One region of the Pantoea sp. B9002 genome, then DNA from elsewhere that is predicted to be linked to it. Evidence: predicted binding sites of a transcription regulator. Region 1 holds the regulator's gene; each other region holds the start of a gene.
What was found. The regulator PhoB, encoded in region 1, activates phosphate uptake and scavenging genes when phosphate is short. The targets are predictions, from matches to a motif close to CTGTCATAAAACTGNCNNAT.
Positions count from the first base shown of each region.

Region 2: ugpB (sn-glycerol-3-phosphate ABC transporter substrate-binding protein UgpB) is a predicted target of PhoB. The motif match lies at 2,022-2,041, and genes of this name have one in related genera.
Region 3: glpT (glycerol-3-phosphate transporter) is a predicted target of PhoB. The motif match lies at 2,253-2,272, and genes of this name have one in related genera.

Region 1 is NZ_JACAPA010000011.1:63,398-66,677, forward strand. Features, by position in the region: gene HX773_RS08915 (AAA family ATPase) at 1-123, opposite strand, end outside; gene sbcD (exonuclease subunit SbcD) at 120-1,337, opposite strand; gene phoB (phosphate response regulator transcription factor PhoB) at 1,535-2,224, shown strand; gene phoR (phosphate regulon sensor histidine kinase PhoR) at 2,245-3,280, shown strand, end outside.
Region 2 is NZ_JACAPA010000002.1:10,176-13,455, reverse strand. Features, by position in the region: gene ugpA (sn-glycerol-3-phosphate ABC transporter permease UgpA) at 1-557, opposite strand, end outside; gene ugpB (sn-glycerol-3-phosphate ABC transporter substrate-binding protein UgpB) at 621-1,937, opposite strand; gene livF (high-affinity branched-chain amino acid ABC transporter ATP-binding protein LivF) at 2,228-2,941, opposite strand; gene livG (high-affinity branched-chain amino acid ABC transporter ATP-binding protein LivG) at 2,943-3,280, opposite strand, start outside.
Region 3 is NZ_JACAPA010000053.1:52,567-55,846, forward strand. Features, by position in the region: gene yigL (sugar/pyridoxal phosphate phosphatase YigL) at 1-734, shown strand, start outside; gene glpT (glycerol-3-phosphate transporter) at 768-2,108, opposite strand; gene HX773_RS22530 (carboxylate/amino acid/amine transporter) at 2,445-3,280, shown strand, end outside.

The DNA.
Region 1 (3,280 bases):
CGCGCCGGTGGCGCCGGTAATGGCAAACAAGCCGTTGCTGGCAAAGGGCTCACGACGGAAATCGATAAACCATTCCCCACGCAGCGCATTGAGGTTTTTAAAACGTAGCGTCAAAATTTTCATGCGGATGGATTCTCCAGCGCGGCAAGCTGGGTGCGGAACAGCTGCGTTAACTGCTCGGCTTGCTCGGCATCCAGCTGATCTTCCTGCGCCAGTCGGCGGGCAAACACTTCTTCCACTTTTAATTCGCTTAGAGTTTCGTTCTCCAGCCGTTCGAGGCTGCGCTGGCGCTGTTCACGACTGCGGCGCACCAGCAGCACTTCGACCGGCAGGTTTTCGGTGAGCGCTTCAATGCGGCGTTGCAGATCGCTGAGGTATTCCTGCGTGGTGATCTCAATATCCAGCCAGGTTGGCTGCTCGCTGGCACTTTCGCTGAACTGCGCCAGCTGATGTTCAATCTCCGCCATCGAGCCTTTCAGCATCTGCATCGGCTGGAAGTGCGGAATGGTCAGCGGCGTAACGGTTTCGAGCGTGGCGCTGAATTCCAGCAGGAAGACGCTTTTCTCGCGGCCAAGCTCATCAAAACTGAGCGGAATCGGCGAGCCGCTGTAACGAATGTGCTCGCTGTTGGCGATGCGCTGGGCGCGATGGATGTGACCGAGCGCGATGTAATCGGCGGGCGGAAACGCCTGCGCCGGGAAGGCATCCAGCGTGCCGATATAGATGTCGCGCACCGAATCGCTTTTAGTCACGCCAACGGTGGTGAGATGGCCGGTGGCGATGATCGGCAGCGTGTTTTGCTGCGCATCGCGCTGCGCCTGCGCGGCAGCAAAACAGTGCTGATAATGCTGTTCGATCGCCTCCAGCAGCGAGATCTGCTTCTCGCGGCCGGATTGTCCGGCCTGGCTGCGCAGAATGTCGCGCGGACGCAGATAAGGAATGGCGCACAGCAGCGCACCCGGCGCGCCATCGCGCTGCTTCAGGGTTAATACCTGCTGTTCGCCCTGCGGCGTGGCGCTGGTGATTACCTGCGTATTCAGGCAGGCCAGCAGCTCGCGCGATTCATTCAGCGTCGCCACCGAGTCGTGATTGCCCGCCAGCACCACCAATTGGCAGCCGCTTGGCTGCAGCGCCACCACAAAACGGTTAAACATTTCACGCGCGTAGCTCGGCGGCGAACCGGTATCAAACAGGTCGCCTGCGATAATCAGCGCATCCACCTGATGCTGCACAATCTGATCCAGCAGCCAGTCGAGAAACGCCTGATGTTCCCGTGCGCGACTTTTGCTGTAAAAGAACTGACCGAGATGCCAGTCAGCGGTGTGAATGATGCGCATGTTTGCTCCGTGCTCTGTTTAGCGAAGGCGAATTATAACCACTTAAGATCACAAAGAAAAAAAGCAGATTTTTATTGTCACATTTCTGTTTTTTATCTATCTATCTTAGGGCGGTGTTTTCATAAAAGTGTCACAAAACTGACGCATAATGGCGCCGCAAATCCCAGTGACACGGTGTCACACTAGCAGGAGTTACAATGGCTAAGCGCATTTTGGTTGTGGAAGACGAAGCTCCCATCCGTGAAATGTTATGTTTCGTGCTGGAACAGAATGATTACCAGCCTATTGAGGCGGAAGATTATGACAGCGCGATTGGTAAGCTGATCGAACCCTGGCCTGATTTGATTCTGCTGGACTGGATGTTGCCCGGCGGCAGCGGGATTCAGTTTATTAAGCATTTGAAGCGTGAAGCCATGACGCGCGACATCCCGGTGATGATGCTGACGGCGCGCGGTGAAGAGGAGGATCGCGTGCGCGGTCTGGAAGTGGGCGCGGATGATTACATCACCAAGCCATTCTCACCGAAAGAGCTGATGGCGCGCATCAAAGCGGTGATGCGCCGTATTTCACCGATGGCGGTGGAAGAGGTGATTGAGATGCAGGGCCTGAGCCTGGATCCTTCCTCACATCGCGTGATGTCGGAAACCACGCCGCTGGAGATGGGGCCGACCGAGTACAAACTGCTGCACTTCTTTATGACGCACCCGGAACGCGTGTACAGCCGCGAGCAGCTGCTGAACCACGTTTGGGGCACCAATGTGTATGTCGAAGATCGCACCGTCGATGTGCATATTCGCCGTTTACGTAAAGCGCTGGAATTGACCGGCCACGATCGCATGGTTCAAACCGTGCGCGGAACAGGGTATCGTTTCTCTGCCCGCTACTAAACGTAAACGGAGTTTTTACCGTGCTGGAACGACTCTCCTGGAAGAGATTGTTGACCGAGCTGGCGCTGGTCTGTTTACCTGCGCTGGTGTTGGGTCTGTTGTTCGGATATCTGCCGTGGCTGCTGCTGATTGCGGTGACCGGCGTGATGTTCTGGCACTTCAGAAATCTGATGCGTCTGTCGCACTGGCTGTGGGTCGATCGTTCAATGACGCCGCCCACCGGACGCGGCAGCTGGGAACCGCTGTTTTACGGCCTGTATCAGATGCAGTTGCGCAACCGGCGTCGCCGCCGCGAGCTGGGCAATCTGATCAAACGTTTCCGCAGCGGGGCAGAATCGCTGCCGGATGCGGTGGTGCTGACCACCGAAGAGGGCACCATTTTCTGGTGCAACGGTTTGGCGCAGCAGCATCTTGGCTTGCGCTGGCCGGAAGATAACGGTCAGAACATCCTCAATTTACTGCGTTATCCTGAATTTTCCCGCTATATCCGCCAGCGCAAATTCGATATGCCGCTGACGCAGATCCTCAATAATCAGCATCATATGGAATTCCGCGTGATGCCTTACAGCGAAGGTCAGTGGCTGATGGTGGCGCGTGATGTCACCCAGATGCACCAGCTGGAAGGCGCGCGACGCAACTTCTTTGCCAACGTCAGTCATGAACTGCGCACGCCGTTAACGGTGTTGCAGGGTTATCTGGAAATGATGGATGACTCGGTGATGAACGAGCGCACGCGCAGCAAGGCGTTGCATACCATGCAAGAGCAGACGCGCCGCATGGACAGCCTGGTAAAGCAGCTGCTGACCTTGTCGCGTATCGAAGCGGCGCCAGCCATCGATCTTAAAGAGACGGTGGATGTGCCGGGCATGCTGATGCTGTTGCAGCGTGAAGCGGAAACGCTGAGTCAGGGACGTCACACCATCCATTTTCATACCGATCCGCATCTGAAAGTGTTCGGCAATGATGAGCAGCTGCGTAGCGCCATTTCCAACCTGGTTTACAACGCGGTAAATCACACGCCGGATGGCACACGCATCGACATCAGCTGGCTGCGCA
Region 2 (3,280 bases), on a different contig from region 1:
TTGGGAATCGACTGCAGTGCGGCGAAGAAAAACAGGAAGTTGTAGCTCATTTGCTGCCAGATCGACGCCAGCACAATCAGGAACATCGCCTGACCGCTGTTTTGCGCGTAGTTCCAGTTGTAGCCCATTTGGTTCAGCAGGTGGCTGAACAAACCGAGGCCCGGATTGAACAGGAACATCCACAGCACCGCCGCTACCACTGGCGCCACCGCGTACGGCAGCAGCAGCAAGGTTTGGTAGAGCTTGCGCAGGCGAATCACGTAATCCACCAGTGCCGCTAGCAGCAGGGAAAAGGTCATGCCGCAAATCGTGACCAGCGCACTGAACTCAATGGTGGTCCAGAAGGACGCCAGATAGTACTCGTCGCTGAACAGGCGTTTAAAGTTCGCCATTCCGACGAAGGTGCTGGAGATGCCAAAAGGATCAATGCTTTGCAGCGAATACCACAAGGCTTCACCGGCTGGCCACAGAAAGAAGATGGCCGTAATCACCAGCTGCGGCAGCAGCAGCAAATAGGGCAGAAAACGGGAGCGAAATACGGGGCGCGATGAGGACATAGCAGGCTCAATCAAAGAGAAAAATCGGGGCGGACGCCAGGCGCCAGCCCCGAGAGTGCGGCATTACTTCACTTGCTGCTCAAAACGGCGCAGCAGTTCGTTTCCGCGCTTCACGCTGTTATCCAGCGCGGCTTGCGGCGTCTGTTTGCCGGTCCACACGCCTTCCAGCTCTTCGTCCACGATGGTACGAATCTGCGGCATGTTGCCCAGACGCATGCCTTTGGTAAACGGCAGCGGATCTTTGTTCAGCATCTGACGCGTAGCGATGTCTGCGCCTGGATTCTTGTCATAGAAGCCCTGTTGCTTGGTCAGCTCGTACGCGGCGGTGGTGATAGGCAGATAACCGGTTTTCTGGTGCCATTCGGCCGCGATTTCCGGCTGCGCGAGGAACTTCATGAACTCCGCCGCGCCTTTGTAGGTGTTGGCATCTTTGCCTTTCATCACCCACAGGCTCGCGCCGCCAATGATGGCGTTCTGCGGTGCGTTCGGTACGGTTTCATCGTACGGCATCATGCCAACGCCGAAGTTAAATTTGGCGTAGTGTTTGATGTCGGCTAGCGAACCGGAAGACGCAGTGGTGATGCCGCAATCGCCGTTGTAGAACTTGGCGGTGGATTCATCTTTGCGACCGAAGTAGGTGAAATCACCCTTCTTGTTCATCGCTTCCAGCATTTCGATGTGGCGCACCTGCACCGGCTTGTTGAATTCCAGCACCGCATCAGTACCGTCAAATCCGTTGTTTTTGGTGGCGACCGGCAGCGCATGCCAGGCGCTGAAGTTTTCAATCTGAATCCAGCCCTGCCAGCCGCTGGCGTAACCGCAGGTCAGGCCCGCTTTACGCAGCGCTTCGGCGTCTTTCGCCAGCTCCTGCCAGGTTTTCGGTGGCTGATCCGGGTTCAGACCGGCTTTTTTGAACGCATCTTTGTTGTAATACAGCACCGGCGTAGAGCTGTTGAACGGCTGAGAGATCAGCTGGCCTTTGCTGTCGCTGTAGTAACCGGCAACGGCTGGCACGAACTGCTTGGGATCCATCTGTACGCCGGCGTCTTTAAACACCTGGTTGACCGGTACGATAGCTTTTGACGCCATCATGGTCGCCGTACCGACTTCATACACCTGCAGCAGCGCAGGCGCTTTACCGGAGCGCACTGCCGCGATACCCGCCGCTAAGCTCTGCTCGTAGTTGCCTTTGTAAGTCGGAACGATTTTGTAATCGGGATGAGCCTGGTTAAAACGTTGTGCCAGAGAATCAACTTCTTTGCCTAACTCGCCTTCCATTGAGTGCCAGAAAGGGATCTCAGTTGCAGCCAGCGCATTACCGCTGAGCGCCAGACCGAGTACGACACTCATCAGGCGGGGACGAAGCGTAAAAGCGGACATAAGGTTTTTCCTGTGCTGTTAAGTACGCGCGAATTCGCGCATTTTTTAGTTCGCGACGTAACATGACACGGGGAAATGACGGATTAATAACAGGTTTATGACGGGGATGTGACAGGTGGGATAGGAGTGCTGGCTGTCCTCTCGTACGTGCCGGCTGTCCCCCTCCTCGGTCCTCCCCCATTAATGGGGGAGGAAGATGCTGCCACATGTCAGTGTTGAAGCTGCATGTGGCAGCATCTCCTTCCCCCGCTTGCGGGGGAAGGCCGGGATGGGGGACAGCCAGCACCAACTTATGCGCCTAAATAAGCACTCCGCACCGCTTCGTTAGACAACAACGCTTCGCCACTATCTTCCAGCACCACGTGGCCGTTTTCGAGCACATAACCCCGATCCGCCAGCTTCAGCGCCTGGTTAGCGTTCTGCTCCACGAGGAAGATGGTCATGCCCTCTTTACGCAGCTGCTCAATGGTGTCGAAGATTTGCTGAATGATAATCGGCGCCAAACCCAGCGACGGCTCATCCAGCAGCAGCAAACGCGGCTGGCTCATCAACGCACGACCAATCGCCAGCATCTGCTGCTCACCGCCGGACATGGTGCCCGCGCGCTGTGCTTTACGTTCTGCCAGCCGTGAAAACAGCTGATAAACGCGATCGATACGCTCCAGATACTGCTGACGCGTGGCGAAAAAACCGCCCATCGCCAGGTTCTCTTCCACCGTCATGCGCGAAAACACCCGCCGGCCTTCCGGCACAATCGCAATCGCTTCACGCATGATTTTCGCGGTTTGCCAGTCGGTGATTTCTTTACCATCAAAGGTGATGGTGCCGCTGGTGGCGCGCGGTTCACCACACAAGGTGCCGAGCAGCGTGGTTTTACCCGCGCCGTTGGCACCGATCAGCGTGACGATTTCACCCTGATTGATGTGCAGATTAATGTTGTGCAGCGCCTGAATCGGACCGTAATGGGCGCTGACATTCTGCAAAGTTAAAATCGGGTTTGCCATGTTACGCCTCACCTAAATAAGCACGGATCACATCCGGATTGTTACGCACCTGTTCCGGCGTGCCGTTAGCCAGCGGCGTTCCCTGATTCACCACATAAATGCGGTCAGAAATGCCCATCACCAGCTTCATATCGTGTTCAATCAGCAGCACGGAAACCTTGTGCTCACCGCGCAATTCGGCGATCAGCTCATCGAGTTCGTGCGTTTCACGCGGGTTCAGACCGGCCGCCGGTTCATCCAGCATCAGGATTTCCGGGCGCGTCACCATGCAGCGCGCAATCTCCAGACGACGCTGCTGACCATAAGCAAGGTTACCCGCCTGACGGTTAGCCAGATCCA
Region 3 (3,280 bases), on a different contig from region 1:
TCGCTCGCACCACGCTGCAGGAACTGGTGGCGCGTGACATCCACTTTGTTTTTGCCACCGGCCGTCACTACATCGACGTCGGACAGATGCGCGATAAGCTCGGCATTCCGGCTTACATGATCACGTCCAATGGCGCGCGCGTGCACAATGCCGAGGGTGAACTGGTGTTCAGCCACAACCTCGACGCCGACATCGCCAGCGATCTGTACGGCTTGCAATATCATGACGAGCACATCCTGACGCACGTCTACCGCGACGATGAGTGGTTCATGAGCCGTCATCGCCCGGATGAGCAGGACTATTTCCGCGAATCGGTGTTTAACTATCAGGTTTACCAGCCGGGCATGCTGCCGACCGACGGCATCAGCAAAGTGTTCTTCACCTGCGAAGATCCGGAGCGTTTGGTTCCCATGGAGCAGGCGATTGAAGCGCGCTGGGGCGATCGCGTGAATGTCAGCTTCTCGCTGCCGACGTGCCTGGAAGTGATGGCGGGTGGCGTTTCTAAAGGCCACGCGCTGGAAGCGGTAGCGAAACAGCTCGGCCACTCGCTGAAAGCGTGCATCGCCTTCGGCGACGGCATGAATGACGTTGAAATGCTCAGCATGTCAGGCAAAGGCTGCATTATGCGTAATGGCCAGCAGCGTCTTAAAGACACCTTGCCGACGCTGGAAGTGATTGGCAGTAACGCTGATGATGCGGTGCCGCACACGCTGCGTAAACTGTTTCTCGCCTAAATATACGGGCCGGTTATCACCGGCCCGTTCTGATTATGCCAGCTGTTTCTTGTGCTTGTGTTCACTGACCATGGTGAGCAGCAGCAGAATCACCGCCAGCACCGATCCGCCAATCATCACAATGAATCCGCCGTCCCAACCGAAGTAATCCACGGTGTAACCGACAATGGCACTGGCCGCTACCGATCCGCCGAGATAGCCAAACAGCCCGGTAAAGCCCGCTGCCGTTCCGGCCGCTTTTTTCGGTGCCAGCTCCAGCGCGTGCAAGCCAATCAACATCACCGGACCGTAAATCAGGAAGCCGATCACAATCATGCACAGCATGTCGATGCCTGGATTGCCCGGAGGATTCAGCCAGTACACCACGGTGGCGATGGTCACCAGCGTCATAAAGAACACGCCGGTTGCGCCACGGTTGCCGCGGAACACTTTGTCCGACATCCAGCCGCACAGCAGCGTGCCGGGAATGCCGGCATATTCATAGAAGAAGTAGGCCCACGAGGATTTATCCAGCGTAAAGTGCTTCACTTCTTTCAAATAGGTGGGCGACCAATCGAGAATGCCGTAGCGCAGCAGGTAAACAAACACGTTTGCCAGCGCGATGTACCACAACAGCTTATTGGGCAGAATGTACTGCATGAAAATCTGCTTCGCCGTCAGCTCCTGCTCGTGGTTCTCGCTGTAGTCCGGCGGATAATCATTCTTCCAGGCTTCAATCGGTGGCAAACCGCAGGATTGCGGTGTATCGCGCATAAGGGCGAAAGCGATAATCGCGATGAAGATGGCGCCAAAGGCTGGCATATACAGTGCGGCTTTCCAGTCGTTAAACCACGCCATACCGAGCAGGAACAGCAGCGGTGGAATACCGCCACCGACGTTATGCGCACAGTTCCACACCGACACAATGCCGCCGCGCTCTTTCTGCGACCACCAATGCACCATGGTGCGCCCACACGGTGGCCAACCCATGCCCTGGAACCAGCCGCACAGGAACAGCAGTACAAACATCACCATAATGCTGGAGGTGGCCCACGGCACGAAGCCCATCACCAGCATCACGGCTGCGGCGAGGATCAATCCGGCGGGCAAAAACACGCGCGGATTTGAGCGGTCCGATACCGAACCCATGATGAATTTCGAGAAGCCGTAAGCGATGGAAATTCCCGATAGCGCAAAGCCGAGATCGCCGCGCGAGAAACCTTGTTCCACCAGATAAGGCATCGCCAGCGCAAAGTTCTTACGCACCAAATAGTAGGCGGCATAGCCAAAAAATATGCCCAGGAAGATTTGCCAGCGCAGGCGACGATAAAGCGGATCGACCCGATCATCGGCCACTTGCGAGCGATGCGGTGCAGGTTTGAAGATACTCAACATGAGTGTGGCCCTCCAGGGCGCGATATAGTTATGAGTTCCCAGCAGGTTGGGGCAAAAACAGGCAGTAAAAATGGCAAAGCGAAGTTTCCATTTCGCGCAAAGGATAGTGATGGTCACGCGCGGTTACTGTGACATGTGACACATATGTTACAGTTTTATGACAATGAAGAGCGATAAAAACCAGCAAATGTTGTATTTCGAGCATTTTTATCCAGAAGAAAAGTCGGGAAGTGAATGTTGTGTGACGCTATTTCGTTCACTTGTAAACCAGATAGTTCACCCCGATTTCGACAGTTTGTTTACACTAGCGGCACTGTTCATTTTGGGATCGTTACCGTGCCGTTACTGATCGTTACCACCATTCTGTGGTCTTTTTCCTTCAGTTTAATCGGGGAATACCTCGCAGGTCAGGTGGATTCCTGGTTCTCTGTGTTAATGCGTCTGGCGCTCGCCGCCATCGTCTTCCTGCCGTTTCTGCGCTGGCGCGGTTATCGTGCTTCCACCATCCTGCTGTATATGCTGGTAGGCATGTTGCAGCTCGGCATCATGTATTTGCTGAGTTTTGAAGCTTATCTATATCTCAGCGTGACCGAGTTCCTGCTGTTCACCGTGATGACGCCGCTGTATGTCACGCTGATCTACGATTTGCTCAGCCGACGCCCGCTGCGTATCGGCTATGCCTTCAGCGCGCTGCTGGCAGTAATCGGTGCGGCGATTATTCGTTACGACAAAGTCAGTGACCATTTCTGGTTCGGCTTGCTGCTGGTGCAGGCGGCAAACATCTGCTTCGCCATCGGCATGGTGGGCTACAAACGCCTGCAGGAAACTCGCCCTATGCCGCAGCACACCGCGTTTTCGTGGTTCTATCTGGGCGCGGTGATTATCGCGGTGATCGCCTGGAGCTTGTGGGGCAATCCGAACAAACTGCCGACCACGTCGCTGCAGTGGGGCATTCTGGTGTGGCTGGGCGTAGCGGCTTCAGGTTTGGGCTACTTCATGTGGAACTACGGCGCTACGCAGGTGGATGCCGGCACGCTGGGCATTATGAACAACATGCATGTGCCAGCGGGCTTGCTGGTGAATCTGGCGATCTGGCAGGAAAAACCGCATTGGCCGAGTTTTATCGCTGGCGCTGCCGTGATTTTCGCATCCCTGTATGTGCATAAACGCTG